DNA from 3 places in the Neisseria sp. P0006.S004 genome. Region 2 is predicted to be linked to each of the others. Evidence: predicted binding sites of a transcription regulator. Region 2 holds the regulator's gene; each other region holds the start of a gene.
The links. Region 2 encodes FNR, which switches genes on or off when oxygen is low (the NO sensors DNR and NnrR bind a similar motif). Its sites were predicted from a motif close to TTGATNNNNATCAA; they were not measured.
Positions count from the first base shown of each region.

Region 1: a site for FNR is predicted at 8,301-8,314, ahead of ACTHR2_RS06385 (formate/nitrite transporter family protein). Genes of this name have one in related genera too.
Region 3: a site for FNR is predicted at 7,085-7,098, ahead of gnd (decarboxylating NADP(+)-dependent phosphogluconate dehydrogenase). Genes of this name have one in related genera too.

Region 1 covers NZ_JBQCUS010000003.1:261,253-271,067, reverse strand. The annotation lists gene ACTHR2_RS06415 (anion permease) at 1-807, opposite strand, end outside; gene ACTHR2_RS06410 (complex I 51 kDa subunit family protein) at 1,020-2,273, opposite strand; gene ACTHR2_RS06405 (FAD-binding protein) at 2,270-3,898, opposite strand; gene ACTHR2_RS06400 (2Fe-2S iron-sulfur cluster-binding protein) at 3,898-4,536, opposite strand; gene ACTHR2_RS06395 (fumarate hydratase) at 5,388-6,911, shown strand; tRNA gene ACTHR2_RS06390 (tRNA-Pro) at 7,065-7,141, shown strand; gene ACTHR2_RS06385 (formate/nitrite transporter family protein) at 7,364-8,155, opposite strand; gene yciA (acyl-CoA thioester hydrolase YciA) at 8,398-8,838, opposite strand; gene pip (prolyl aminopeptidase) at 8,964-9,815, shown strand, end outside.
Region 2 covers NZ_JBQCUS010000004.1:118,463-128,277, reverse strand. The annotation lists gene ACTHR2_RS07565 (PepSY-associated TM helix domain-containing protein) at 1-1,163, opposite strand, end outside; gene greA (transcription elongation factor GreA) at 1,507-1,983, shown strand; gene ACTHR2_RS07555 (DUF4149 domain-containing protein) at 2,082-2,510, shown strand; gene ACTHR2_RS07550 (OmpA family protein) at 2,646-3,407, opposite strand; gene ACTHR2_RS07545 (CysB family HTH-type transcriptional regulator) at 3,850-4,800, shown strand; gene fnr (fumarate/nitrate reduction transcriptional regulator Fnr) at 4,887-5,621, opposite strand; gene hemN (oxygen-independent coproporphyrinogen III oxidase) at 5,784-7,205, shown strand; gene ACTHR2_RS07530 (hypothetical protein) at 7,337-7,669, shown strand; gene ACTHR2_RS07525 (DUF1289 domain-containing protein) at 8,282-8,527, shown strand; gene ACTHR2_RS07520 (TraB/GumN family protein) at 8,566-9,552, shown strand; gene argF (ornithine carbamoyltransferase) at 9,651-9,815, opposite strand, start outside.
Region 3 covers NZ_JBQCUS010000002.1:42,446-52,260, reverse strand. The annotation lists gene waaC (lipopolysaccharide heptosyltransferase I) at 1-660, opposite strand, end outside; gene ACTHR2_RS03240 (nicotinamidase) at 708-1,343, opposite strand; gene tsaA (tRNA (N6-threonylcarbamoyladenosine(37)-N6)-methyltransferase TrmO) at 1,514-2,188, shown strand; gene gap (type I glyceraldehyde-3-phosphate dehydrogenase) at 2,284-3,288, opposite strand; gene lpxC (UDP-3-O-acyl-N-acetylglucosamine deacetylase) at 3,940-4,854, shown strand; gene ggt (gamma-glutamyltransferase) at 5,091-6,860, opposite strand; gene gnd (decarboxylating NADP(+)-dependent phosphogluconate dehydrogenase) at 7,343-8,791, shown strand; gene ACTHR2_RS03210 (D-2-hydroxyacid dehydrogenase) at 8,987-9,815, opposite strand, start outside.

The sequences.
Region 1 (9,815 bases), on a different contig from region 2:
CCCCATGGCAGCCAAATGCTCTTTTGCCAATGCAGTGGCGTTGGGGGTTTGTTTGATTTCGGGCGGATACAGGAAATACAGCACCAGCGGCATCAGTAGCATAGCAAGCAGGCCGGGTACGACCATCGCCAAGAACCAAGTACCCCAAGAGAGTTGGATTTCCGAATTAGTGGCTTTGGCAACCAATTCGACTACCAGCGGATTAGGTGCGGTGGCAGTGATAAAAATCAGACAGGTAATCACGTTGGAGTGAAAGTTGACCAGTGAAAGGTATTTGCCGATTTTGCCTTCCGTACCTTTTTCAGGATCGGAGTCGAAGCTTAAGGCAATGGATTTCATAATCGGATGCACGATTGCACCGCCGCGCGCGGTATTACTTGGCGTTACCGGACCGATGACCAAGTCGGCCAATGCCAAGCTGTAACCTACGCCCAGCGTGCGTTTGCCGAAAAGGGAGATCAGCAGGTAGCCGATACGCATCCCCAAGCCGGTTTTCAACAAACCGCGCGAGATGATGATGGCGATACCAATCATCCAGATGAGCGAGTTGTTGAGGCTGCTCAGAGCGTCTTTGGTTGCGTCGGCGGCTTTTTCGTTGGTCACACCGGTCAGTGCAACCAAGGTAATGCCCAAAATCGCCATTGCGCCGATAGGCATGGCTTTGCCGATGATGCCGGCAATGATGCCGACAAACAATGCCAAAAGATGCCATGCGTCAGGCGATACGCCTTGAGGAACGGGGATAACGAACCAGATAAGCAGCGTCAGCACAAGTGCGACCGCAGCAGGAATTGGCTTGAAGCCCATGTTGAATCTCCTAATTTGAGGATTGAAGTATTGGGAAATCGGTTTTCAGACGGCCTGAGTGTCGCTTAAGCCTGTCTGAACGTATTTTGGTAGGTTCGGAAGGTATTTTTCTTATTGGGTTTCTCTTCAATCTTGGAAAGAAGAGAATGGGAGTAGGGTATCGTTTTTCAGACGGCCTTTACAGTAACAGGCCGTCTGAAAACAACGCCGTTTTATTCCTGTTCTTGCGGCAGGCCGTACTCTTCGGGGAAGGTGCGCAGCGAGCTTTGCAACACGGTAACCGCGCCGTCAATCAAACCGCAACGACCGCTTCGTGGCAACAGTTGGCACAGGCTTTGCAGGGCGCGCAGATCGTCGGGAGTGCCGATGCCGGTGTCCACGCGGTTGAGCAGGCGGGAAAGCTGGAATGTGCCGCCTTTGCACGGCGGGCATTGACCGCATGAGTTGGAAGCGAAAAATTCCACATACTCGGCCACTTTGCGCACCACGCTGGTGCCTTCGGAAATCACAATCATCGCGCCGGTACCGAGGCTGGATTTGCGTTCGCGTACGGAAACGAAGTCCAAAGGCACGTCCAAATCTTTTACGGTCAAAAGCGTGTTTGACGGGCCGCCGGTGAAGACGGCTTTAAACGTGCGCCCTTCGAGCATACCGCCGCCGTGATCGTAAATCAGCGATTGCAGGGTCGTGCCCATCGGAAGCTCGTACAGGCCCGGATTCAATACGTCGCCGGAGAGCGAGTAGAGTTTTGTACCGGCCGCATCGCCCAAACCCAAAGATTTGTACCATTCCGCGCCTTTGGCAAGGATTTGCGGAATATTGGCGAAGGTTTCGGTATTGTTGATAAGGGTCGGCTCACCGTTGACACCGCTTTCGGCAGGGAAAGGCGGCTTGCGGCGAGGGAAGGGGAAACCGCCTTCCAGCCATGAAATCACGGCAGTTTCTTCGCCGCCGATATAACGGCCTGAAGTTTCGACCAGTTGCAGGTCTAAAGGTTTACCCAAGTAGTTTTCGATACGGATAAACAAATCGCTGTTTTTCCATTGCTCAATGGCCGGTGTGATGGAAGCGATGGAGTCGGTTTGATGCGGATTGACGTACAAAATCGCTTTATTGGCACGGCAGGCAACGGCGGCAATTAGGACGCCTTCGATGACTTGGTGCGGCGTATTTGCCAGCAGTACACGGTCTTTAAATGTACCCGGTTCGTCTTCGTTGGCATTGCAGACGACGTATTTGTCGCCATTTTTGCTTTGGGCGGCAACGGCAGCCTCCCATTTGCGCCAAGTCGGGAAACCTGCACCGCCCATACCGCAAAGATTGGCATCTTGCAGTTTGGAAACAATGCTTTGTGGATCGGCAAGCGCAGCCAGCAAGCCTTCGCCGCCGCCTACTTTGCGCCACGCGGCTAAATCTGCGCCGACTTGGCGGGAAGGATGCAGTAAGTTTTGATTGGCTTGATTCATGATTGTTGCTCCTGCAAACCGGCGTGTTCGCGCAAATCGAATTTGCCGTAGTCGGGATATAAAACGGGGGCTTTGATGTCGCTGGTCAGACCGGCGCGGGTCATTTCGCGTTGCAGATCGTGGACGTGACCGACACCGCCGCGTACTTTTTTCAGCGGCAGGCCACAATTTGCCGCGGCTTTACCGGCACGGCGGCCGAAGCTGATGATGTCCAGAAGCGCATTGCCCATCAGGCGGTTGCGGCCGTGGATGCCGCCGGTTACTTCACCGGCGCAATAGAGGCCTTCCACGCAGGTCGCGCCGTCGCCGTTGATTTCTACGCCGCCGTTTTGATAGTGCAGGGTCGGATGAATCATCATCGGCTCAACAGCAGGGTCGATGCCGCATTTGTGGGCGACGTGGCCGAGTGTTACCAAACGGTTCAATACATCGGGGTCGTTGGCAATCAGGCGCGGGGTGTCGAGGAACACGCCGACTTGACCGTCGCGCACCACGCCGCGGCCTTCGCGGCATTCGCGCAGAATCGCAGCGGCAACAACGTCGCGCGGTTGTAATTCGTCAACGAAACGTTCGCCCAAACCGTTGACCAGTTTGGTGCCTGCGGAGCGCACGGCTTCAGAAATCAGCGCGCCTGCCAAGTGTGGAGGGTGGGCAACGCCGGTTGGGTGATATTGGAAAGAATCGACATCGCGCAGTTTGGCGCCGATACGGTAAGCCATTACCAGGCCGTCTGCAGTCGCGCCATAGTGGTTGGAAGTGGCAAAACCTTGCAAATGCAGGCGTCCGCTGCCGCCGGTTGCCAATACTACGGCTTTGGCGTGAACCAATACCAAAGAGCGTTTTTCCAAATCGTACAAAATCGCGCCGACGCAGCGTCCGTGTTCGTCCGACAATAATTCGATGGCGGGGTGGCGGTTGAGCTGGGTGATGTTTTCGTCGAGTTCGACTGCTTCGCGCAGTACGCGCATCATTTCGAGGCCGGTAAAGTCGCGGTAGCTCAAAATACGCGGCACGGTCGTACCGCCTGCGCGTTTGCGGCTCAACATGCCATTACTGTCTGCGCCTTTGGCAAGGTCGAAAGTCATGCCCAAGCCAATCAGCCAGCGGATAGCGGACGGCGCATCAGTAACCATCTGGGCAACCAATTCTTTTTTGCCGACGTTGTGGCCGCCTTTGATGGTGTCGTCAAAGTGTTGTTGCAGGCTGTCTTCCGCGCCGACCGCAGCTTGAATGCCACCTTCGGCCATCACGGTATTACTGTCGCCGATACGCAGTTTGTTCGCCATGATGACGCGTGCGCCGGCTTCAGTCGCAGACAATGCCGCTGCCGCGCCTGCACCGCCACCGCCAATTACCAATACGTCAGTGTTCAAGTGTTCAGCACCCGACAAATTATAGTCGTCAATCAGAGGCTGACTGATTAAGAGTTTGGCCAAATCAGGATGGCAGTAATCGCCTTGGTTTGGGCCGATAGGCAGTTTCACACGTGCATTTGCCTGATAGTCAGGGTGAAATTGGCTCAGTAATTCGTTTTTTTCAGGTAAATCGCCGCGCAGCTCCAATGAGGACGCACGCAGGTTGGCAAGGGCAGTTTCGTAGTCTATGCCTTGGATTTTGTTAACCATTACACTGACTCCTCTTCAAATTCGACTTTCATTTTGCCGCTGTCGATTTCGCGCAGGCGGCGCATCAAATCCACAGGACGCAATGTGCGCGCCGCTTTCATACGGCGGGCGAACAAGCCCAAGTGGTTCGGACGGATGTGTTCAGGGCAGGAGAGGGTGCAGAGGTTGCACATCACGCATTGGTCAAAGGTCAGCGCAGCCGCACTGAAATCGCCGGAAACTACCTGCGCTACGCCGTTTTCCACTTGCAAACCTTTAGGACAGGCTCGATTACAGCCGCCGCAATGACGGCAATTTTGCGCTTCTGGGAAGGCTTTGGCGGTATCGTCCAACCAGTTCCAGCCATCACCAATTTCGCTGACGTCGTAATATTGGATATGCTCGGGAATGAAGTAGTCCAAGAAGCTGACCTGCATGCCTTCTTCGACTTTGGTCTCGCATGCCAGTGCAGTTGTTACTTCGCGCTCGCCTTCTTTACGAATCATGCAGCGGCAGGAACCGCATACGCCTTGACCCATACAGCCGACATTGGCAGTAATCGCATTGCCTGAATGGGCATAGGCTTGGATGATTGACGAGTCGGCGGAAGCTTTAACTTCATGGCCGTCTATGGTCAGGGTTAACAAATTTTCACTCATGGTTTGTTCCTGTGAAATTGGAAGTTGGAATAGTGGATAATTTGATTAATTGTATTTTTATTACATATGTTGTGTATGAGAAAATATCCAAGTGATTTACTCAGAAATTCTTTTAAAATCAATGTTTATCTTTATGAGTCGAAGTGTATCAGAATTTAGTAGTTTTGAAGATAGGAGCAATCTAAGGTTTCATAGAGGAAAGATTGTAAACAAAATATGCCTATTATTTAGACAAAATTATTACAAAAATTTGATTTTAAAAGTAAAATAAAATTACTTTTTATTATAAACTTTAAAATATTCTTCTATTTACTAGTAAAAATCATTATTATATGTTAGATAATTTTGCATAGATTGTTGTATATATTGAATAATATTTGGATATGTGAGCAAGTGAAAAGACTGTTATAAAATTTCAGAAAATCAAACAAGTTTGATATCAGTCAAGAAGATTGAGGGAGAAAATGACATGGATTTTACAATTGTGTATTGTATTGGAGAATAAGAAAGGCCGTCTGAAATTTAGGTAGTTTTCTTTTAAATACAGGCTACTAAATTTTTTCTCAGATACTTAAGGCAAGCATTTTCAGACGGCCTGGCAATAAGGTTATCGTTTAAAAATAATGTAGTTTTATTTCTATGTAAGTGAATGGCCAGTAGATATAGGTTATCAATAACCAAGTGATTTAATATGTTATTAAATTCTAATTAAATCAATGAAGTATGAAAATGATATTGTCTGGATTATTCATTTGAAAGCACTATTACGCTATTGAAGGCCGTCTGAAAAATCGGTCTCTTAAAAAATAAACAAACCCTTCCTACCATGACTCCCGAAAAGGAACACAATCATGACCGTCATCAAGCAAGAAGACTTTATCCAAAGTATTTTCGACGCTTTCCAATTCATCAGCTACTACCATCCTAAAGACTACATTCAGGCTTTGTACAAGGCTTACCAAAAAGAAGAGAACCCTGCCGCCAAAGATGCGATGGCGCAGATTTTGGTCAATAGCCGTATGTGTGCAGAAGGCCATCGTCCGATTTGTCAGGATACCGGTATTGCGACCGTATTCTTGAAAGTGGGCATGGATGTACAGTGGGATGCCGAGATGAGCGTACAGGAAATGGTCAATGAAGGCGTACGCCGTGCATATACCTATCCTGACAACAAACTGCGCGCCTCCGTATTGACCGACCCGGCTGGTAAACGTCAAAATACCAAAGACAACACCCCTGCCGTTGTACACATGGAAATCGTGAAAGGCGACAAAGTTGAGGTTACTTGCGCGGCCAAAGGCGGCGGTTCTGAAAACAAAACCAAAGTGGCCATGCTCAACCCATCAGACAGTATCGTGGACTGGGTATTGAAAACTGTTCCTCAAATGGGTGCAGGCTGGTGTCCTCCGGGCATCTTGGGTATCGGTATCGGCGGCACGCCTGAAAAAGCAGTGTTGATGGCCAAAGAAAGCCTGATGAGCCATATCGATATTCAGGAACTCAAAGAAAAAGCCGATTCCGGTGCAGAATTGTCTACCACCGAAGCCCTGCGCTTGGAACTCTACAAAAAAGTAAATGCCTTGGGCATCGGCGCACAAGGTCTGGGCGGCTTGAGCACCGTGCTGGATGTCAAAATCCTTGACTACCCAACCCACGCGGCTTCCAAACCGATTGCCATGATTCCAAACTGCGCGGCAACCCGCCACATCGAATTTGAATTGGACGGCTCAGGTCCGGCCAAACTGGAAGCCCCGTCTTTGGAAGACTGGCCGGATTTGACTTACAGCCCTGACAACGGCAAACGTGTCGATGTCAACAATCTGACCAAAGAAGAAGTAGCCACATGGAAAACCGGCGACGTATTGTTGCTGAACGGTAAAATCCTGACCGGCCGCGATGCCGCGCACAAACGTCTGGTTGACATGCTCAACAAAGGCGAAGAGTTGCCGGTGGATTTCACCAACAAACTGATTTACTACGTCGGCCCGGTTGATCCAGTCCGTGACGAAGTTGTTGGCCCGGCCGGTCCGACTACTTCCACCCGTATGGATAAATTTACCCGCCAAATGCTGGAGCAAACCGGTCTTTTGGGTATGATCGGTAAATCCGAACGCGGCGCAGCGACTTGCCAAGCCATTGCCGATAACAAGGCCGTTTACCTGATGGCTGTCGGCGGCGCGGCATATCTGGTGGCCAAAGCCATTAAAGCATCTAAAGTCTTGGCGTTCCCAGAATTGGGCATGGAAGCGATTTACGAATTTGAAGTCAAAGACATGCCGGTAACCGTTGCGGTGGATAGCAACGGCGAATCGGTTCACGCCATTGCACCAAAACAATGGCAGGCTAAAATCGGTATTATCCCGGTTGAAGCTTGATATTTGACTGAATAATCAAAGGCCGTCTGAACGATTTCAGACGGCCTTTTTTGCGTATAAATAATTCAAATATTTTCAAACGAGTAAATTTCCCTTCCTAAAAAACACTTGTCAAAATCAGTATTTGAAACTAAAATTCACAGATTATCGAGTCGGAGTGTGGCGCAGTCTGGTAGCGCACTTGCATGGGGTGCAAGGGGTCGAAGGTTCGAATCCTTTCACTCCGACCAAAAGATTTAGGGACTTAACCTGTTTTTCCGGTTAAGTCCTTTTTGTTTTTACTCTTTAAGTTTCAATATAGATTGCTCACTTCGGTATAGGCTATTAGGCTGAAAAAAATCTTGCAACCTTGTGGAACAGTATGATGATTTTGTGTAGCAAAGGCCGTCTGAAAAATAACGATAAAACAAAACCTGCTTAAAAAAGCAGGTTTTGTTTTTTCTAAAGCAGGTCTATTCGGCACTATCTTTCAGCGTGTCTTTATAAGTATAAAGATACGATGCGCCGACAAAGGATGCGCCACCGACGACATTGCCCAGGAATACGGGAATCATGTTGAAGAAAAATTGCCCCCAAGTAATGTTTGCGCCTGCCAAAATGCCGGCTGGGATAACGAACATATTGGCGACAAGGTGTTGGAAGCCGTTTAATACGAAAATCATGACGGGGAACCAAATGGCCAGCATTCGTCCGGTTGTGTTTTTAGCGGCAAAGTGCAGCCACGCGCCCATGCAGACCATCCAGTTACATGCGACTGCCGATACGAAAGCACGGCCGAAATCCATATGGACTTTTGCTTCCGCCACAGCAATGGTTTTTTCTGCCACGCTGCCTTCGGTCATGCCGACATAGTGTCCGAGAAAAAACGCCATCGCCAGCGTGCCTACCAAATTGCCCATGCAAACGATAACCCAGTTTCGCAGCAACATTTTAGAGGAAATCCGTCCGGCCAACCTGCCTAAAGACATAATCATCATGTTGCTGGTTACCAGTTCGCCGCCGCCAAGCAGGATACAAATCAAGGCGATTGGGAATACGGCGGCACCGAGTAAAGTTGCAACACCACCCCATTCGTGCGGAATGCCGCTGACTACTTTTAAATAGGCAAGATAACCGAAGCCGATGTATCCGCCGGCCAAAATGCTCAAGATTGCCAGTGTGGGGATGCTGGATTGTGCTTTGGCGCAGCTTTTGTCGAGAACAACCTGTAAAATTTCCTGTGGGTATAAATCGCGCGAAGCCATGATGTTCCTTAAAGTGGGTTGAGGAGGAAACGTTGTTTTAAAGGTGGTACAAACTGTCGCGGTAGAGTGGTGTTATAGGGAGCCGGTGTGCGGTCTTTGTCTTATCAATCAGCCTGGATTAAACCTAAAAAACAGATACTTCGCCTTGCTTTAGCTCAAAAGAAATATTATTACATTTTGTCTCCATATTAAAAAAAGGCCGTCTGAACATTGAAATTTCAGACGGCCTTTTTTTTGATTTCTTAAACTGACAAATGAGCCAGCTTTGCATTGCCTTCGCGTGGAATAGGGCGCGGATTGCCTTGTGCATCGATAGCGACGTAAGTGAATACGGCTTCGGTAACCAGTTGGCGGTCTTCCGTTACCATATCGTTCATCAAAGTCTTCACCCACACTTCGATTTTCAGTTGCAAAGAAGTATTGCCGACACGGACGCAATGACCATAGCAGCATACAACGTTGCCGACCTTTACCGGTCTGATGAAATTCATTTCTTGAACGGCCACGGTGACAATTCGTCCCTGTGCGATTTCTGCCGCCAAAATACCGCCGCCCAAATCCATTTGCGACATAATCCAGCCGCCGAAGATATCCTGATTAGGATTGGTATCGCGCGGCATGGCTACCGTACGCAATAAAAGTTGTCCTTCGGGTGCAGCATGGGTTTGTTTGTTGTCAGTCATAAAAAAATCCTGTCAAAAAGTGGTATTTTACGCCATTTGTGGCGCTAAACCTATGTAGGCCGTCTGAAAAATCAGCAGGTAAAGTGTTACAATTAAATATATTCATCAGACAAAGGAGAAAGCTCATGCATCCGATTCAAGAACCACGAAATAGCGGCCTTTTGCGCGTATCCGACATTCACGAAATCTATTGGGAGGAATCAGGCAATCCTGATGGCCACCCCGTGATTTTCCTGCATGGCGGCCCCGGAGCAGGCGCATCACCTGCCTGCCGCGGCTTTTTCAATCCAGAACATTTCCGCATCGTCATCATCGACCAACGCGGCTGCGGACGCTCCAAACCGTATGCCTGTATCGAAGACAACACCACATGGGATTTGGTTGTCGATATCGAAAAAGTACGCGAAATGCTCGGCATTCAAAAATGGTTGGTTTTCGGCGGCTCATGGGGTAGCACCTTGTCGTTGACTTATGCCGAAACCCATCCCGATCGCGTCAGCGGCTTAGTTTTGCGCGGTATTTTCCTGTGCAGGCCGTCTGAAATGGCATGGCTGAACGAAGCAGGCGGCGTCAGCCAAATTTATCCGGCTCAATGGCAAAAATTCATTGCCCCAGTAGCCGAAAACAAACGCCAAGCCCTAATCAAAGCCTACCATGAAATGCTGTTCAGCGAAGATGAAGCCACGCGCCTCAAAGCAGCCAAATCATGGGCAGACTGGGAAAGCTACCTTATTCAGTTTGAACCTAAAGACGTGGATGAGGACCCACAAGCTTCCCTTGCCATCGCAAGAATGGAAAACCATTACTTCGTGAACGAAGGCTGGTTGCAGGGCGATAAAGCCATCTTGGCAAACATCGGCAAAATCCGCCATATTCCAACCATCATCGTCCAAGGCCGCTATGACCTATGTACCCCGATGCAAAGCGCATGGGAACTCTCGCAAGCCTTCCCTGAAGCAGAATTGAGAATTGTTCAA
Region 2 (9,815 bases):
AACAAGACATTTGCCAATACGCTCCACCAGCCCAGTGTACCCATATGCAAAGCAATGCTTGCCGCCATGAATTTACCAAACCAGTTGTAATCATCGAAATGAATATCAGCCAGGATTTTGCCACTGTATTGATCAATGTGTACCGTACGATCCGCAGTCGGACTAATCATATCGTAGCTCATTGAGTCTTGCGACAGCGTCCATACGCCGGTTTCACCTTTAGGCAGGTTCAACTGATAGCGGCCTTTAAAGCCAATTTCGCGCGCAAAGCGGTCAACCGTCTCCAACGTCATCGGCTCACTCGGATTAATGCCATTTTCGCCCATTGTCGTACCGGAAACCGGCATAGGCGTCAGCTCCAAAATCCACGGAACTTCTTTAGATTTACCGTCATTCAGCACATCACCATGGGTTGGTACGGAAGATACCGGATTAGGCTCCACGCCCCATTTACCCGCAGGAAATTGGCTCCACGCCTGAACCACTTTACCGCCCCAAATACCTGCCCAAGCAATACCTGACAGACAGAACAGCAATAAAATCAAAGAAATCCAAGAGCCAAATGCACCGTGCAGGTTGCGCCACCAAGAACGACCTTTGCCTGCTTTAGGTAAAAAAACAGCCTTCAGACTACGCTGTTTTACCCACCACAAATAAATACCGGTCACAATCATGATGATGGTTAGCGACGCAGCGGTTTCCAACAGGTAGTCCCCTGTCGCCCCAATCATAATATCGCCGTGGATTTCATCCATCGTGTGATACCAGCCTTGACCGCGCGGCATCGTGTTCACGACTTTTGCCGTATAGGGATCAACGGCAACCATAGTGGCTTTATCGTCATTGTTCACGCGGAATACGGCAACCATATCATCTGTGCGCGGCGCAATATACTGCACCACAGAGGAAGTTTCCGGATTCACAAACTGTCTGGCAGCTTCAGCCTGAGCCGACAAAGGCTGAACCACTGCCTGAGGCGTAACATGTATGCGCTCGCCTTCTTTACCGGTAATATTGGCAAATAGCAGCATTCCCAACCCTGTAACAGCCAGCAGGGTTAAAAACGGCGCAACCAAAAGTCCGGCATAAAAATGCCATCGCCAAACAGTCAAATAACGGCGGTTAGCCTGTTGTTCATTTTGGGAAGTTGGTTTTGTTTCCATATATTCTCTTTATATAGTCAAAGCAGACTAATTATTACGAATTAGTATCAGGCATTTTAATCAAAAACATTCATTTAAGAAACCGTTTTTCCGATGCAGCTTTGAAATACTTCAATATTTAGTTTTCAGGCCGTCTGAAAAACAAAATAGACAGAAAACAACACTTTACTGAAAATCCGTTTTAATTATTGCGGTTTCGGCAGAATTTGGTAGAATACAGGCATTACTTATTTATTCATCAAGCCGCCAAGCTTTGGCGGCTTGTATTTTTATTTCCAATCCGGCTACCGCGCGTGGCCGGATAAAATTTTAAAAGCATCATCATGCTTTCATGGAGAACTCAATGCAAAAAATCCCTTTGACCGTCCGTGGTGCAGAATTGTTGAAACAAGAACTTCAACACCTCAAAAGCGTAGCACGCCCAGAAGTCATTGAAGCCATCGCCGAAGCACGTTCACACGGCGACTTGTCTGAAAACGCAGAATACGAAGCCGCCAAAGAGCGTCAAGGCTTTATCGAAGGCCGCATTGCCGAGTTGGAACACAAACTCTCTATGGCGCACATCATCAACCCTGCCGAAATCCATGCAGAAGGCAAAATTGTGTTCGGCACAACTGTGACACTGGAAGATTTGGAAACCGAAGAACAAGTTACCTACCAAATCGTCGGTGAAGATGAAGCAGACATCAAAGAACACAAAATCTACGTTGGCTCCCCCATTGCCCGAGCCCTGATCGGCAAAGAAGAAGGCGACGTTGCAGAAGTTCAAGCACCCGGCGGCGTGCGTGAATATGACATCATTGCCGTGCAATATATTTAAATAAACAAAAGGCCGTCTGAAAACATTTTCAGACGGCCTTTTGCTGTACCTAAAAACACCATAATCAAAGAAAATAAAATCTTCACAGGAGAAGCATAATGAATCTACTATACAAAATTATCCAAACCGCTGCCGCCATGTGGCTTGGTATGCAGCTGACAGCAGGCTATGTTACTGCCCCTATCCTATTCCGCATCCTGCCCAAAATGCTGGCAGGAGAAATTGCCGGCATTTTATTTGCTATTACAGCACTTTGTGGCTTAGTTATTTTTGGCGCAGCCTATGCCTTTTTCAGACGGCAGCTGGCCTTACTTTCTTGGTGGATATTGGTACTTTGGCTACTCTTAGCCTGTAATCATCTTTTGGTTACGCCGGTTATCGAGGCACACAAGTACGGACTAGATAACTGGTTACTGTCCCTAGTAGGTGGAACATTCGGCGTTTGGCACGGCTTATCCAGTATCATCTTTTTGATTTGTACAATACTCGCCGCTGTTTGCGTATGGAAATGGCCCAAGTCAAACTAATCTGTCTTAATAAAAGGCCGTCTGAAAATAAGTCTTTCAGACGGCCTTTTATTTTGAATCATGAATTCCCCGACTCTTCAAATATAAACCATAAAAAAATGCCCTGCAATATGCAGGGCATTTTTCAAAAACCGATTAAGGTTTAGCGTAACCGTGAACGCCATTGTAAGGAGCTGGGATCCAACCTTCATCAGTAGCAGGCAATTCGCCTTGACCTTCGATAGTTTGACCTGGAGCAACTTGACGAGTAACAACGCTGCGGATTTTAACATCAACGCGACGGTCAGGTTCGATACAAGCGATAAGAGCAGCACGTTTCTTAGCTTTAGAAACTTTTTTGCCCAGTTTAGCAACTTCAGCTTCACAAGTAGCAGTCATGCGAGCTTGAGATTCGCCCAGACCTACTGCAGAGATTTTGCTAGAAGCAACGCCATGGCCTACCAAGTAGTTAGCAACTACGTTAGCACGACGCTCAGACAGAGCTTGGTTGTATTCTTCAGAACCCATGAAGTCAGTGTGACCTTCAACACGTACAGTTTGTACGTCTTTGTTGCTCAGGCGTTGAGCCAAAGAGTCCAGGTTTTCTTGAGCTTCAGGACGCAGGTTGTCTTTGTCGAAGCCGAACAGAGTTTTAGTAGACAGAGAAACAGTTTCATCAACATACTCAGGAGCTTGTTGTACAGGAGCAACTGCTTCGCGGTCACCACATTCAACACGGCCTTGGGTAGCTTTGTCGAAGTAGCTGTTTTTCCAGCATTCGCCGTAGTTATTACGAACGATTTCTTGAGATTGGCTGCTTACGGTGTAACCGTGTTTGGTATGCGCTTCGCTGGCCATTGCGGTGCCAGAGGCAACCAAGGCAACGAACAATGCGCTTAATTTCAGCTGTTTGGTCATTTTATTCCCTCATCAAATTGTTATGCGGCGGACTAGGAAAGCAACCGCTGCAAAGTACCAATATACAGGCCGCAGTATCAAAACAGCGGCAAATCGGATATATCAGGTTGCACTATAAAGAAGCGCAAGGCAAACTGTCAATACTCGATGCCTTCAAACAATTATGAAGTGCCTGCTTCCTAGTAGTTAATCATGCCGAAAAATCAATCTTGTGTCATTAATTTAGGGCAAAATCAGACAATTCACCTACCTAAAGTTGTACAAAAACAACAAAACCCCTTTCCCTCTTCTTTCCTGAATTTCCTGTTTTCATATCATTAAAAGATATTTTCATTAAAAACAACCATTTTCAAAACTCGGGGCAAAACTGGGCAAAATATGTTAAATTACATGCCGTTTGTCGCACAAAATCCACAATAACAACGTATCCGATACTGCCACCATGAAACTGCAACAATTACGTTACGCCCTTGAAGTTTACCGGCACAATCTGAATGTCTCCGAGGCTGCCGATGCGCTTTTTACATCCCAGCCCGGCATTTCCAAACAAATCCGCCTGCTTGAAGAAGAATTGGGTATCCAAATTTTTATCCGCAGCGGCAAACGTGTGGTTTCCGTTTCGCAACCGGGCAAAGCCGTATTAGAGATTTCGGAACGGATTTTGCGTGATGTACAAAACATTAAAAATATCGGCAGCGAGTTTACCGATCACGACAGCGGCTCGCTAACCATCGCGACAACGCATACCCAGGCGCGCTATGCTTTGCCCAAAATCGTTGCGGAATTTGTCAAAAACTACCCTAAAGTCAATTTGACCATCAAACAAGGCAGCCCTTCTGCCATTGCCCAAATGGTCAGCAGCGGAGAAGCAGATTTGGCAATTATTACCGAACGCATTGACGATCACCCCGAGTTGGGCAAACTACCCTGCTACGAATGGAACCATGCCGTGATTGTTCCGCACGATCACCCTCTTTTGGACTGCCGCAATCCTTTAAGCCTTGAAGATTTAGCTTCTTTTCCGCTGGTTACTTACGAATTTGCTTTTAATTCCGGCAGCAGCATTGCGCGTACATTTAATAAAGCGCATATTGAGCAACCTGATGTTGCCTTATCGGCTGCCGATACGGATGTATTGAAGACGTATGTACGCTTAGGCTTAGGCGTAGGTTTGATGGCCAAAATGGCGTACGATCCCGCGGTCGATCAAGATTTACAGCTTATTGATGCGGCACACTTATTTGAACCGTCGCCCACTTGGATAGCCTTACGCTCGGATACCTACCTGCGCGGTTACGCGTATGACTTTATCCAGATGTTTGCACCGAAACTGACCAGAGAAGTAGTCGACCGCATTCTGTACACGCCGGTTGTTGAAGATTTTTCAATTTAATATCTGACTATCACTTGCGTAACTTAACAATTATTCTTTAATTCTTGTTAAAAAGGCCGTCTGAAATATTTCAGACGGCCTAAGATTCAGATAGCGTGCGAACAACCGGAAACCATTTTCTTCAAGGTTGTCGCATCTAAGATTTTGATGTGCTTATGTTCAACCGAAATCAAGCCTTCATGATGAAATTTAGACAAGGTGCGGCTGACTGTTTCCAGCTTCAGCCCCAAATAGCTGCCGATTTCCTCACGCGACATCCGCAAGATAAAATCATTGGCGGCGAATCCTCGTGAATAGAGACGCTGAGACAGGTTGAGCAAGAATGCCGCCAATCGCTCTTCAGCGCGCATATTGCCCAAAAGCAGCATAACGCCCTGATCTCGGACAATTTCACGGCTCATCAAGCGGAAAAAGTGAGAACGGAGGCTGGGAATATCCTGACCAAGTTCTTCAATATGTGTAAACGGAAGCTCGCATACCTCGCTGTCTTCCAAAGCCACAGCATCACAGCTGTGAATATGGGAACAAATCCCATCCATACCGATCAGCTCGCCCGACATAAAAAAGCCGGTTACCTGATCTCGTCCATCTTGGCTGGCGACTGTTGTCTTAAAGAAGCCCGCACGAATGGCAAACAAAGAGGTAAACGGCTCGCCGGCACGGAACAGGTATTCACCTTTTTTCAGACGGCGGCTTTGACGAATAACCGCGTCTAATTGTGAAAATTCGTTAGGCATCAGTCCGACAGGCAAACACAGCTCGCGTAAAGAACATGTGGAACACAAGGTTTTCATTTGATGTGTTGCATTGTGTGTGGCCATAACGCACCTTTAATTTGCTTAGTTCTCTCAATCCCTGATTAAGCCGAATAACTATTGACCCATGTCAAAGTCGGCATATCATTATGAGGCATTCTACCAAACTATCGAAATTTTGACTAAAATTTTCCCTAATTTCCTTACTTCATACTACAAGCCCCGACCATGAAAATCATCCCCATCTCAAATAACACCAACATAAACAATGAATTACCGGAATTCGACCGTGAGTTAATTGCCAATTTGCCATCAAGCGGTCCACGTTATACATCCTATCCGACCGCCGACCGCTTCCATGAAGGCTTTAAAGAAGCCGAATATATCCAAGCTTTAAACCTGCGCAATATGGGCGCGCTCAACAAACCCCTTTCACTCTACATCCACATTCCCTTCTGCAATACCATCTGCTACTACTGCGGCTGCAACAAAATTATTACCAAAGACAAAAGCCGTGCCGATGCCTATATCCAGTATCTGGAAAAAGAAATGGAATTGCTGGCACCGCATTTGGGCGGAAGACACCAGCTTGCGCAACTCCACTTCGGCGGCGGCACGCCGACATTCCTAAGCGACGACCAACTCGAACGCGTCTTCGAAATGATCCGCAAATACTTCCAGCTTATCCCCAACGGCGAATACTCCATCGAAATCGACCCGCGCAAAGTCAGCCGCGAAACCGTCCTCAAACTGGGCAAACTCGGTTTCAACCGCATGAGTGTCGGCATTCAAGACTTCGATCCTAAAGTGCAGGCAGCCGTCAACCGTATCCAAAGTTACGAAGAAACCAAAGAAGTCATCGATGCCGCCCGCGAAGCCGGGTTCAAATCCGTCAGCGTCGATTTGATTTACGGCCTGCCGCACCAAAACACCGAAAGCATCAAAACCACCATTGACACGGTCTTGTCCCTCGACCCCGACCGCCTCGCCCTCTACCACTACGCCCACCTGCCGCATATCTTCAAACCGCAACGCCGTATCGACACCAATGTCGTTCCCGGCAGCGAAGAAAAACTCGATATGCTGCAATATTGCGTCCAAACCCTGACTGAGCGCGGCTACGTTTTCATCGGCATGGACCACTTTGCCAAACCTGACGACGAGCTCTCCATCGCCCTCAAAGAAGGCTTCCTGCAACGAAACTTCCAAGGCTACTCGACCTATGCCGACTGCGACTTGGTGGCAATCGGCGTATCCTCTATCGGCAAAATCGGTAGCACCTACTCCCAAAACGAGCGCGACATCGATGCCTATTACGCCGCACTCGATGCCGGACATCTGCCGATTATGCGCGGCTACCAGCTCAATCAAGACGATATTTTGCGCCGCAACATCATTCAGGATTTAATGTGCCGCTTCTCACTTGATTATCAAATTTACGAAAGCGTGTTCGGCATTCCGTTTAGCCGCTATTTTGTAGCGGAACTGGAAGATATGAAGCAACTGGAAACCCTCGGTCTGGTTCGTCTCAAACCGTACGGCCTGACCGTTACGCCGAAGGGCCGTTTCTTGATCCGCAACATCGCCATGGTGTTCGACTACCATTTGCGCCATAAAGAAACCAAAGCCAAATACTCGCAAACCGTATAAACAGCAATGGTAAAGGTCGTCTGAAAATTTTCAGACGACCTTTGTTTTTATTTTCAATACTTTCGGGTAACATAAAACCATATTTTCCGCTTTATCAGAATTCAAAGTTAATTTGTATAGGCGCGTATCCTATGGTTACCGAACAGCAAAACGATATCCTCAGCATCAATCAAGTGCAGCTTCTCCTTGCTGAAAAACGCACGGCACTTGCTATCATGCGTACGGGCATTGCCGTTTTCGCACTCCCTTTGTCTATTTTCAGTGCGCTGATTGCGACATCGAAATGGTACGAGGCCGTTGATGTTTGGCCTTTGCTCGTACTGGTCAGTCTGATGAACATCAGCTTGATTATTTTCTCGGTCTATCTGATTACCCGCTCGCTCCGTAGAATGCACCAATATGACCAGCTGATTGCCGATATCAAATACAACAATCAGTCTTTGCGCAAACTGATTAAGTCATAAAATGCAGATAGTTGAGGCTACACATAGGTCGTCTGAAAATCAAAATATAGCGGAACTCCAAATATGTATTAAAACATGATTCTGCCAAACATACCGTAATTATTCTTGGTGACGTTACTGTATACTTTGCTCCCCCATTTGAATGGATACGATACCATTGCAGTAATTGAGATTAAAATGAACAACAAATATAAAGAATGGATAAAAATCATACTGCTCCCTCATTTAATAACGGCTATTTTTTTAGGGCCGGCAATAATTGTTTTTTGGTCAGGTGGATTTATCGGTCTCTATTCTGTTATAAACGTGTTCAGTGAATTAGGTTCGCTTAAATATTATATTTATATTGGAATTCCTTTAATTTTTATAATGTTCTTACTTAGGTTTTATTGGGAAAATCTGACGATAGGGAAGATACTGACTTCTTCTGTGATATATTTATGGTTTCTCTTAGGTTTTTTATGCCTAGGGTGGCAGATATAAACTTATTGAAACGATCAACTCAATTGGATATTAGGAACCCTGCTGGATACACCGATCGTGTTTAGACAAATACGAATGTAGTCTACAATTTTGGTTTGTCCGGTCTCTTGTCTCAAACGCTTTTAAAATATGGAACAACCCGATTTTTTCCCCATCCCCAGTCCCTGTATAGGTGTCTGCGAAGCCAATGCCAAAGGTTATTGCAAAGGCTGCCTGCGCAGCCGGGAAGAGCGCTTGTACTGGCTCCAGATGACTGACAGCCAAAAGCATCAAGTCATGCACCTTCTGTCCCTCAGGAAAGCCAAAATCCGCAATCGCAAAATGGAAAAACCCGAAACGGGCGAACATCCAGTTCAAAACCTACTCGATTTCTAACTTGCCCTTGCCTACCGCACACCACAATAAGGAAAAACATGAAAAAACTGCTTGCCTGCCTGCTGATACCATTTACCGCCCTTGCCTTGGGCGCCTGCAAACCCGCTGCAACTTTACCCGAAAGCAAACCTGCCGAACTTAACTTGCATCAGCCTAAACTGACCAGCAATGTTTGGAAAATCAGCAAAGAAGGCCAACCAGACTCCTATCTGCTCGGCACCATCCACATGGGGCAAACCAATCAAACCTTGTCTTCCGATGCTGTCAAACTATTGCAATCCACCGACCAACTGACCACAGAAGTCGATCCACTGCCGGACAGCAGCCCGGAAACGGCAAAAATGTATCAAAAATACTTCAAAGAAGTCATGAGTACCGAACCACTCAGCCGCAAGCTTGGCAAAGCAGATTTCCGTCTTTTACAAGAAATCTATTCACAAAATGAAGAAAGCCGACCCATCGCCCAAATTGCCGACAAGCTCCATCCGTGGGCAGCATTGGTTTTTGCCGGCAGCGCATTTCCCCAAGGATATAGCGCAGAAACCGGTGCAGATATGTTGCTGACCAACGCAGCAGTCAATATCAACAAACCGCGTGGTTCATTAGAAAGCTTGGACGAAGTTTCCGCAATCTTCAAAGCACAGCCTGAAGAAACCATGCTCAACTTTCTGAAAGCCAGCATTAAAACCAATAAAGAAGAAACCGAAGATGTCAAAAAACTCCATCAAGCCTATTCAAACGGCCGCTTTGAAGAACTCATCCCACTTTTGGAAGAAACCGAACAACGCACCCTCAAACTTGTTGATACCAAATACGCCAAAGCCATGTCCGATTGGCTGAAAAACGATCTCCTGATTCGGCGCAACTTGGCATGGCTGCCTGAAATCCGCAAGCAATCCGCCAAACAAAGCACCCTCTTTGCTGTCGGCATTGCCCATTTACCCAGCGAAAAAGGCCTAATCGAACTATTGCGTCAAGAAGGCTATCAAGTAACGCCCGAACCCAAAGTCCTGATTTGGCAATAAACCCAATCAAACAACAAGGCCGTCTGAAAGTCTTTCTTTCAGACGGCCTTTATTTAATCTCTATTAAATGAAGCGGTAAGCAGCGTTGAGCGCAAAACTCAATCGCCCAATGCCGCTACCATCACCGCTTTAATCGTGTGCATCCGGTTTTCTGCCTGATCAAACACAATACTGGCTTCGCTTTCAAAGACTTCTTCCGTTACTTCCACACCATTCAGACCGAATGTCTCATAAATCCATTCACCGACTTTGGTTTCACGATT
Region 3 (9,815 bases), on a different contig from region 2:
GGTTTCATTTCCCCACGGCAGATACACATTGCATTGTTGCTCTTCATTCAACTTTTTCAATAATACACGCCAGTGTTCTACCGGCCATAATTTACTGTCGCGACTGGTTGCATGCAAAGCAACGTAATAAGGGGATTGCAAATTTTTCAGACGGCCTGATTCAGGAACTGACAAACCAAATACCTGCGTCTCAGGCATTGTATAACCAAATACTTGGGCGAATAATTCACGGTTTCGCCAGACCGCATTTTTGCCTTTCGGCACGGCAAATGTTTTACTGTATGCAAAGGCAGCCAAACTTTCACGCGCGCTGTGTTTATCCAAACCGTAAATAGGGGATTTCGCCATTTTGGCAAAACATGCGCTTTTAATCAGTCCTTGGCTATCTAAAACAAAATCAAAAGATTCAACCTGTAAATCTGTTTTCAGACGGCCTATTTCACGCCAAGTTTCAGCCTGAAAAAGCTGTTTGCGCCACTGCCGCCATTTCATTACATGAACCTTTTTGACAAAAGGATGTAAGCGGGCGATATCTGCAAACCCTGCCTCACACAGCCAATGGAGCTCCACATCAGAACATTGTCGCGCCAAATCTTCAACTGCGGGCAACGTATGAATTAAATCGCCCATACTGGACAAGCGGACAAGTAAAATCTTCATATTTTGGAAAATGTTTCACGTGAAACAACAGAATTTAAAAATATAATTTATTGATTATTAATGTATTTTCTTATTTCTTCGGCGTTTTCTAAAATAATAGCCCCGGCAGAATGCATTTCCTGCCATGCAGATTCAACCGTTTCCGGAGCAATGCCACGGCAAGCCGCCTGATTGACGATGACTTTCCAAGCCCCTCCTTTAAGCAACTGTAAAACCGTTGTCTTCACACAATAATCCGTTGCCAAACCGCCGACAATAACTGTATCTGCATTTTGACAGCGCAACCATTCGATCAAACCTGTACTGAGCTTTTCCTCAATATCGTGAAAACATGCGCCGTAGGGGTGTAATTCAGGATCAACGCCTTTCCAAACACAATAATCGTATTCTTTGGCTGAAGGCAGGCCATCCAACAACTCATAGCCATATGTTCCAACCATCGCATGCGACACCCAAGTCAAATCCGCATCGGGCAAACCTGTCGGTTTCAACATATCAACAGGATTATCCACAAGCCATTTTGCCGCGGCATGATGCGCATCTTTCGTCATCACGCGTAAATCCGCCAATGCAGCTTGGGCATTGAGTTCATCCGCAATCAGATGACCTTCGGCAACAGGTAATTCTTTCGGGCACAAAGGCGTAAACGTTTTTTGTGCATCTACATCGATAGAAACAATCATGTATTAATATAACCTATTGATTTTATTTTAAATAATTTAAATTATTCATTTATTGCCAATATACGGACATTTGGAATAAATGTTTTGTATTATAACAAATTACTACCGCAAAATGTGGGAAAACATCTGTGATATGATGACAGTTTGCACAGAATATTTATCCACAAATTATGTCCTATTCGATTACGCCTATTGCAACCGTTCATTCCCCCTACAAACAAAAATTCGGCATTGCCCGCCAACCCGGTTTGGTTCCTGCGGCAGAAATTTGCATTGAACTCACTCCTGAATTTACCGCAGACAGCGTTCGGGGCTTGGAAGATTTCGACTATGTGTGGATAAATTTTATTTTCCACGGCGTATTGGATGAAGGTTGGGCGCAAATGGTGCGTCCGCCACGGCTTGGAGGCAAACAAAAAATGGGCGTATTTGCCACGCGCAGCCCGCACCGCCCCAATCATCTCGGTTTATCCCTGCTGAAACTCGAACGTATCGAAACAGGCAAACCTGTCCGCATCTATTGCAGCGGTGCAGACCTATTGGACGGTACTCCGGTAGTGGATATCAAACCCTACATCCCGTTTGTCGAATCCAAACCTGACGCATCATCAGGCTTTGTCAGTGGCAAACCTGAAGAATTGAACGTTGTTTGGGCAGAAAGTACGCTTGCGGAACATCTATCCACAGAAGAAAAACATCTCATTGAGCAAAGCATCGCCCAAGATCCTCGCCCTGCTTATCAAGATATTCCCGAACGGATTTATGTAATGAATATTGCGGATTATGAAGTGCAGTTTAGGATAGAAAATAAATGTGCCACAGTGATTAAACTATCCACAATCTGATTGCAAATTGAATTTATCTACAAACAAAAGGCCGTCTGAAATGTTCAGACGACCTTTTAATTATCCACAGACTGATTGATTTAGCCTGTTATCCTTTAGATTTTACCAGCAAAGAATTCCAAGGTACGAACCAATTGGCAAGTGTAAGACATTTCATTGTCGTACCAAGCAACGGTTTTTACCAATTGTTTGTCGCCAACAGTCATCACACGGGTTTGAGTCGCATCGAAGAGTGAGCCGTATTCAATACCGATAACGTCGGAAGAAACGATTTGATCTTCAGTGTAGCCATAAGACTCGCTAGCGGCGGCTTTCATGGCTGCATTGATTTCTTCTTTGTTAACAGGGCGTTCGAGAATAGAAACCAGTTCGGTCAAAGAGCCGGTAGCAACAGGAACGCGTTGGGCAGAACCATCAAGCTTGCCGTTCAATTCAGGGATAACCAAGCCGATGGCTTTAGCGGCACCGGTGCTGTTCGGTACGATATTCAAGGCAGCGGCACGGGCGCGGCGGAAGTCGCCTTTACGGTGAGGTGCGTCAAGAGTGTTTTGGTCACCGGTATAGGCGTGGATGGTGGTCATCAAGCCTTCGACGATACCGAATTCTTTTTGCAATACCGCAGCCATAGGAGCCAGACAGTTAGTCGTACAAGAAGCGGCAGAGATGACAGTTTCGCTACCATCCAAAATATCTTGGTTTACGCCGTATACAACGGTTTTCACATCATTGCCGCCAGGAGCCGAAATTACAACTTTGCGCGCACCGGCACGGATATGGGCTTCTGCTTTGGTTTTGCTGGTAAAGAAACCGGTACATTCGAGGACGACGTCCACACCCAGCTCACCCCAAGGCAATTCTTCAGGATTAGGATTGGCAAATACTTTGATTTCTTTGTCGTTCACAACAATCGCATCATCTTTCAATTCGGCAGAGCCTTCAAAGCGGCCTTGAGTACTGTCGTATTTAAAGAGGTGCAGCAGCATATCGGCAGGAGTCAAGTCGTTAACAGCAACGACTTCGATACCTTGGGCTTTTTCAATTTGACGCAATGCCAGACGACCGATGCGGCCAAAACCATTAATCGCTACTTTAATACTCATTTTGCTACTCCTATTAGATGGAATGGGAAAAATTTTTCAGTAAGACCATTGTATCCTGAAATAAAATTACTTTCTAGGATTACAGATGATTACTTTTAAGTTGTTTGATTTAAATAAAGAAAACATGAAATTCTTGTTTGTAGGAAAATATCAGGAAAATCGAATCAGACTTAGCTTTTGATATTTTATTTCATAAAAACTATTTTCCAATCTTAAAAGTTTCATAAGTTTATGGAAATCATAAACTTAGTTCTATTTCTTCCGTATTTTGCCATTTTTGTGTTGATAATTCAGTGTTTTCTTCAAATCATAATATTTTAATTTTTAAAATGATGAGTTTGATGAAGAACCAAACTATCTGTGGATAACGGAATAACTTTCTTTAAAACCAATTTGATAATTCCTTTTTATCTTTGAGGCCAACCTCAACTGAATGCCGGAATAAAAAAGGATAGAATCTTAGTTTCCCTATTTATCTATGGATAAAACCCAAATTACCCACTTCAATTTCACATATTTTTATGGATAATTTAAACATTGAATTTCACCCCCACAAAACATCTATATTGGCAAATACTATTAAAAATGATGGCTTGTTTTTTCCTTTTTAACGTATCATTTGCCCATCAGACTTTTTAAAAGGAAGCAATTATGTTGCAACGGACTTTAGCCAAATCAGTAAGCGTTACCGGCGTTGGCCTGCATTCGGGCGAAAGGGTCGCTCTGACTTTGCATCCTGCCGAAGAAAACAGCGGTATTTCGTTCCGCCGTACTGATTTAAGTGGAGAAATGGGAGAAGTAATCAAATTGAATCCTTATTTGATTAACGATACCCGCCTCTCTTCAACCATCGTTACCGATAAAGGCGTTCGCATCGGCACGATTGAACACATTATGTCGGCTCTGTCTGCCTACGGCATCGATAATGCCTTGATTGAATTGAACGCGCCTGAAATTCCGATTATGGACGGCTCCAGCCTGCCGTTTATTTACCTTTTACAAGATGCAGGCGTTGTCGATCAAAAAGCCCAAAAACGTTTTTTGAGAATCCTCAAACCCGTTGAAATCAAAGAAACCGGAAAATGGGTGCGCTTTACGCCTTATGACGGCTTTAAAGTGACTTTAACCATCGAGTTTGACCATCCCGTATTCAACCGCAGTGCACCTACTTTCGAGATTGATTTTGCAGGGAAATCCTATATCGATGAGATTGCCCGCGCCCGTACCTTCGGCTTTATGCACGAAGTGGAAATGATGCGCGCCCATAATCTCGGACTGGGCGGCAATTTGAACAACGCCATCGTGATTGACGACATGGATGTTTTGAATCCGGAAGGTTTGCGCTATCCTGATGAATTTGTCCGCCACAAAATCCTGGATGCGATTGGCGATTTATACATTATCGGCCATCCGATTATCGGCGCATTTGAAGGTTACAAATCAGGCCATGCCATCAATAATGCACTGTTGCGTGCCGTTTTGGCAGATGAAAGCGCTTACGAATGGGTTGAGTTTGCCGATGACGAAGACTTGCCCAGCGCTTTTCACGAGCTGCCGGCAGCCTGATAGAAAACAGATAAAGCAGTCCAATGAAAAGGCCGTCTTAACCTTTCAGACGGCCTAAATCATGTCATTTTCCACAAGTAATTATCCACATATTCATCCTTTTTATCTTATTGAAAAATAAAAATATTAAAATTTAACGTTATTCTTATACACATCTTATCCATATTTTTTCCTAAACTAAAAGGCCGTCTGAACAACTAGGTTTCAGACGGCCTTTTCATGTCAAACCGACAATATCAATCGCCCATGACTTTGCCTTCGCGGCGCGGGTCGGCACCGCCGAGCAAACCGTCTTTGCCGATTACAATGCCTTGTACGCCGGAATTCAAATCGCGGATTTGGACTTTGTAGCCTAATTTTTCCAACGCAGCCGCTTTATCCGCCGCAGCGGTTTTTTCCTCGATTTCATACTGACTGCCGCGATTGAGCATATTCGGCAGAGAGATTGCCGCCTGAATGTCCATGCCCCAATCGATATGTGCCACAAGTGTTTTGGCGACGAAACCGATAATACGGCTGCCGCCGGGCGAACCGACCGCCAGATAGGGCTTGCCGTCTTTCATCACGATGGTCGGTGCCATTGAAGAACGTGGCCGTTTGCCGCCCGCCACGCTGTTGGCAACGATTTTACCGTCCTCTCCGACAGGATTGAAGGCAAAATCGGTTAATTCGTTGTTGAGCAGATAGCCGTTTGCCATCAGCCCCGAACCGAACGCGTTTTCAATCGAAGTCGTCATCGATACAACGTTGCCGTCTTTATCCACAACCACCAAATGGCTGGTGGACGGCAGCTCTACTGCCATGCCCTGCGCGTATGCCTTGTCGAACTTGCCTGCCTGAATAGTTTCCAATGCCTTGTCAGCTTTGCGGATTTCTTCGGCACGCGGTTTCAAATAAGCCTGAGAAATCATGGCTCGGGTCGGAACATTCACAAACTTGGGATCGCCTACATAATAATCACGGTCGGCAAACGCAATCCGCGACGCATCGCCTATCCAGCGCCAACTGTGGATATTTTCCGATCCCAACGCTTTCATATCCTGATTCTGCAATACGCCCAAAATCTGCCCCAAAGCGATTGCGCCGGAACTTGGCGCGCCCATGCCGCAAACTTCATATTCACGATACGGCGCACAAACCGGCTTACGCTCGATAACTTGATAGTTTTTCAAATCCGCCATGCTGATTTTACCGGGGTTATCCACAGCACCGGTAACGGCACGGACAATATTCTGCGCCTGCGCGCCCTGATAAAACGGCGCGCTGCCTTTTTCCGCCAACAGGCGTACGGAACGCGCAAATTCAGGATTTTTCAAAACCGTTTCCGCAGCCAAAGGTTTGCCGTCAGGCAGGAAGTAAGCGGCGGTTTGCGGATAACGTTGCAAGGGTTCCAAATTTTGTTCGATGGATTTCGCCATACGCGGAGAAACAGCAAAACCTTGTTCCGCCAAAGTAATTGGTTTCTCAAACAAACTTGCCCACGGCAATTTGCCGTAACGCTTATGGACATCTTCCAGCAGCTTCGGAATTCCCGGTACACCGACCGAACGGCCGCCGACCACTGCTTTCATAAAGCCCATCGGCTTGCCGTTTTCATCCAAGAAAAGTTCCGGCGTTGCCGCTTTCGGCGCCGTTTCACGGGCATCAAACGTCGTCAGCTTTTTCGCCTTATTGTCCCAATACACCAGAAACGCACCGCCGCCCAATCCGGAAGACTGCGGTTCAACCAGTCCCAAAGTTGTCTGCATGGCAATCATCGCATCTATCGCACTGCCGCCGCGCTTCAAAATTTCATAACCGGCTTCAGTTGCCAGCGGATTGGCAGACGCCGCCATATAATGCTTGGCGCGGATTAATTTCTGCTCCGTCAGCCCTGTTCCTTGCTCCGGCGCATGGTTGTCCACAGATACAGAGGGCAGGGCAACTTGAGGCTTTTGAACCGGCTGTTGCGCACAAGCGGCCAAAATCAAAACGGATAACAGGTTAATACTAAAGGAAAACTTCATATGCATACCCTTATTGAAATATTTTCAGACGGCCTTTTCCCAGCTTAAATAAAAGGAAATATGAAAATAGCTTGAAATAAAAAACCATTTGACTATTTCTCTAGTCAATCAGTTCCGACTGAAGAAGTATAAAACAAGCTAAGATTGTGCACAGGCAAAAAGTTACCCACAGAATAAAGCAGCAGGAAAATTTTATCCACATCTGCAAACAAGGCCGACCATACTTTATCCTCATCAAAAAATATCAGCTAAGTATTTGAAAAATTTTTGTAATTAAAGTTATAAACAAGCTGGGGCAGCACTCAATATCATCTTCTATTTATTATTTAAAATCTAATTTATAGTTTGTTTTCCCAAAGGCAAAGGCCGTCTGAAACGTAAAGGCATCTTTTCAAAAAATTAAAAAGTTAAGGATTGTTAAAAACGTGTAAATCAGCTAGAGTTACGCTTGATAAAATTAATCAATAACGGAGTTTCACAAAATGAAAGGCGACATTGGCGTTATCGGCCTTGCCGTGATGGGGCAAAACCTGATTCTCAACATGAACGACAATGGTTTTAAAGTTGTCGCATTCAACCGTACGACCAGCAAAGTAGATGATTTTTTAAACGGCGCAGCCAAAAATACCAATATTATCGGCGCATATTCACTGCAAGATCTGGTTGATAAATTAGAAAAACCACGCAAAATCATGATGATGGTCCGCGCTGGCTCTGTTGTTGACGATTTTATCGAGCAACTCGTTCCACTTTTGGACCAAGGCGACATCATTATTGACGGCGGCAATGCCAACTATCCTGATTCTACCCGCCGTACACATGAGCTGGCCGCAAAAGGCATCCGCTTCATCGGTGCCGGCGTATCCGGCGGTGAAGAAGGCGCGCGTCACGGCCCATCTATCATGCCTGGCGGCGATGAAGCCGCATGGCCTGCTGTTAAGCCGATTTTCCAAGCCATCTCTGCCAAAACGCCTCAAGGCGAGCCTTGCTGCGACTGGGTCGGTCGCGATGGTGCGGGCCACTTCGTCAAAATGGTGCACAACGGTATCGAATACGGCGATATGCAGTTGATTTGCGAAGCCTACCAATTCATGAAAGACGGTTTGGGTCTGTCTTATGATGAAATGCACCAAATCTTCAACGAGTGGAACAAAACCGAACTGGATTCTTATCTGGTCGAAATTACCGCTGCGATTTTGGGTTACAAAGATGAAAACGGCGAACCTTTGGTCGAAAAAATCCTCGATACCGCAGGTCAAAAAGGTACAGGCAAATGGACCGGCATCAATGCCCTCGATTTGGGTATCCCGTTGACCTTGATTTCCGAAGCCGTGTTTGCACGTTGCGTGTCCGCGTTTAAAGACCAACGCGCCCAAGCAAACAGCCTGTTTGGCAAAACCATTACCCCGATTGAAGGCGATAAAGCCGCATGGGTAGATGCTTTGCGCCAATCCCTGTTGGCATCCAAAATTATTTCTTATGCACAAGGCTTTATGCTGATCCGCGAAGCCAGCGAAAACAACGATTGGGCATTGAATTACGGCAATACTGCCCTCTTGTGGCGCGAAGGCTGCATCATCCGCAGCGCGTTCTTGGGCAACATCCGCGACGCATACGAAGCCAATCCTGATTTGGTCTTCTTGGGTTCCGATCCTTATTTCAAAGGCGTGTTGGAAACCTGTCTGCCTGCATGGCGTAAAGTGGTGGCCAAAGCGATCGAGTGCGGTATTCCGATGCCTTGCATGGCTTCCGCCATTACCTTCCTTGACGGCTACACTTCCGAGCGCCTGCCTGCCAACCTGTTGCAAGCGCAACGCGACTACTTCGGCGCGCACACTTACGAGCGTACCGACAAACCGCGCGGCGAGTTTTTCCATACCAACTGGACAGGCAAAGGCGGCGATACCGCTTCAACCACATACGATATTTAATTTATCTAGGCAAACAAAATGCCGTCTGAGTATCTTAGACGGCATTTTTATAGGGTTATCCACAATGAAGAATGAAACGATTTAACCTATTTGATAGATAACTTTATGAAATAAATAAAGATTAATAAAGGCCGTCTGAATATTTCAGACGGCCTTTAAAATTGTTCACAACCTTATCAACAGGTTTTCCATAGATTAAACCAGATTTTGCGGATTGCCGGCCACAAAGCGGTTGATGTTGTCCAAAAGAATGTCAAACAGACGGTTGGCGGCCTCTTGGCTTGCCCATGCAATGTGTGGCGTGATGATGAGATTGGGCAATCGGGCTTTCAGCAGAGGATTGCCGTCGCGCGGCGGCTCTTGTGTCAACACGTCAAAACCTGCACCGCCGATTTGGCCGTATTTCAACGCCGCAACCAAAGCGGCTTCATCGACCAAGCCGCCGCGACCGCAGTTGATGAGGATGGCGCCGGGTTTCATTTGCTGCAATTCGGCTTCGCCTATCATGTTTGCCGTTTGCGGCGTAAGTGGGCAATTAAGCGACACGACATCGGCAGAGCGGATGGCTTCGTCAAAGGAAACATAACCGTCGCGGACGCTTTGGGCATTTTTATGTTCGGCGAACACGACATTCATTTTGAAAGCCTGAGCATAAGTTGCCAGCGTTTTACCGATATTGCCGCGCCCGAAAATCGCCAGCGTTTTACCGTTTAAATCGCGCATCGGTGCGCCGAGGTGACAGAAAAACGGCGAGTTTTCCCATAAGCCTGCCGCAACGTCGCGCTGGTAGGCAGGCAGGTTGCGCATCAGGGTAATCATCATCATAAACGCGTGTTCCGCCACGGATTCATTGCCGTAAGCGCGGATATTGCACACTGCCGTGCCATTTTGTTTGGCAGCCTCAACGTCCACATTATTGACGCCTGTCGCCGTAACGGCAACCAGCTTGAGTTGTGGATTTTCGGCAAATGCTTGGGCGGAAATCACGACTTTGTTGGTAATCACAATGTCTGCGCCGCGGATG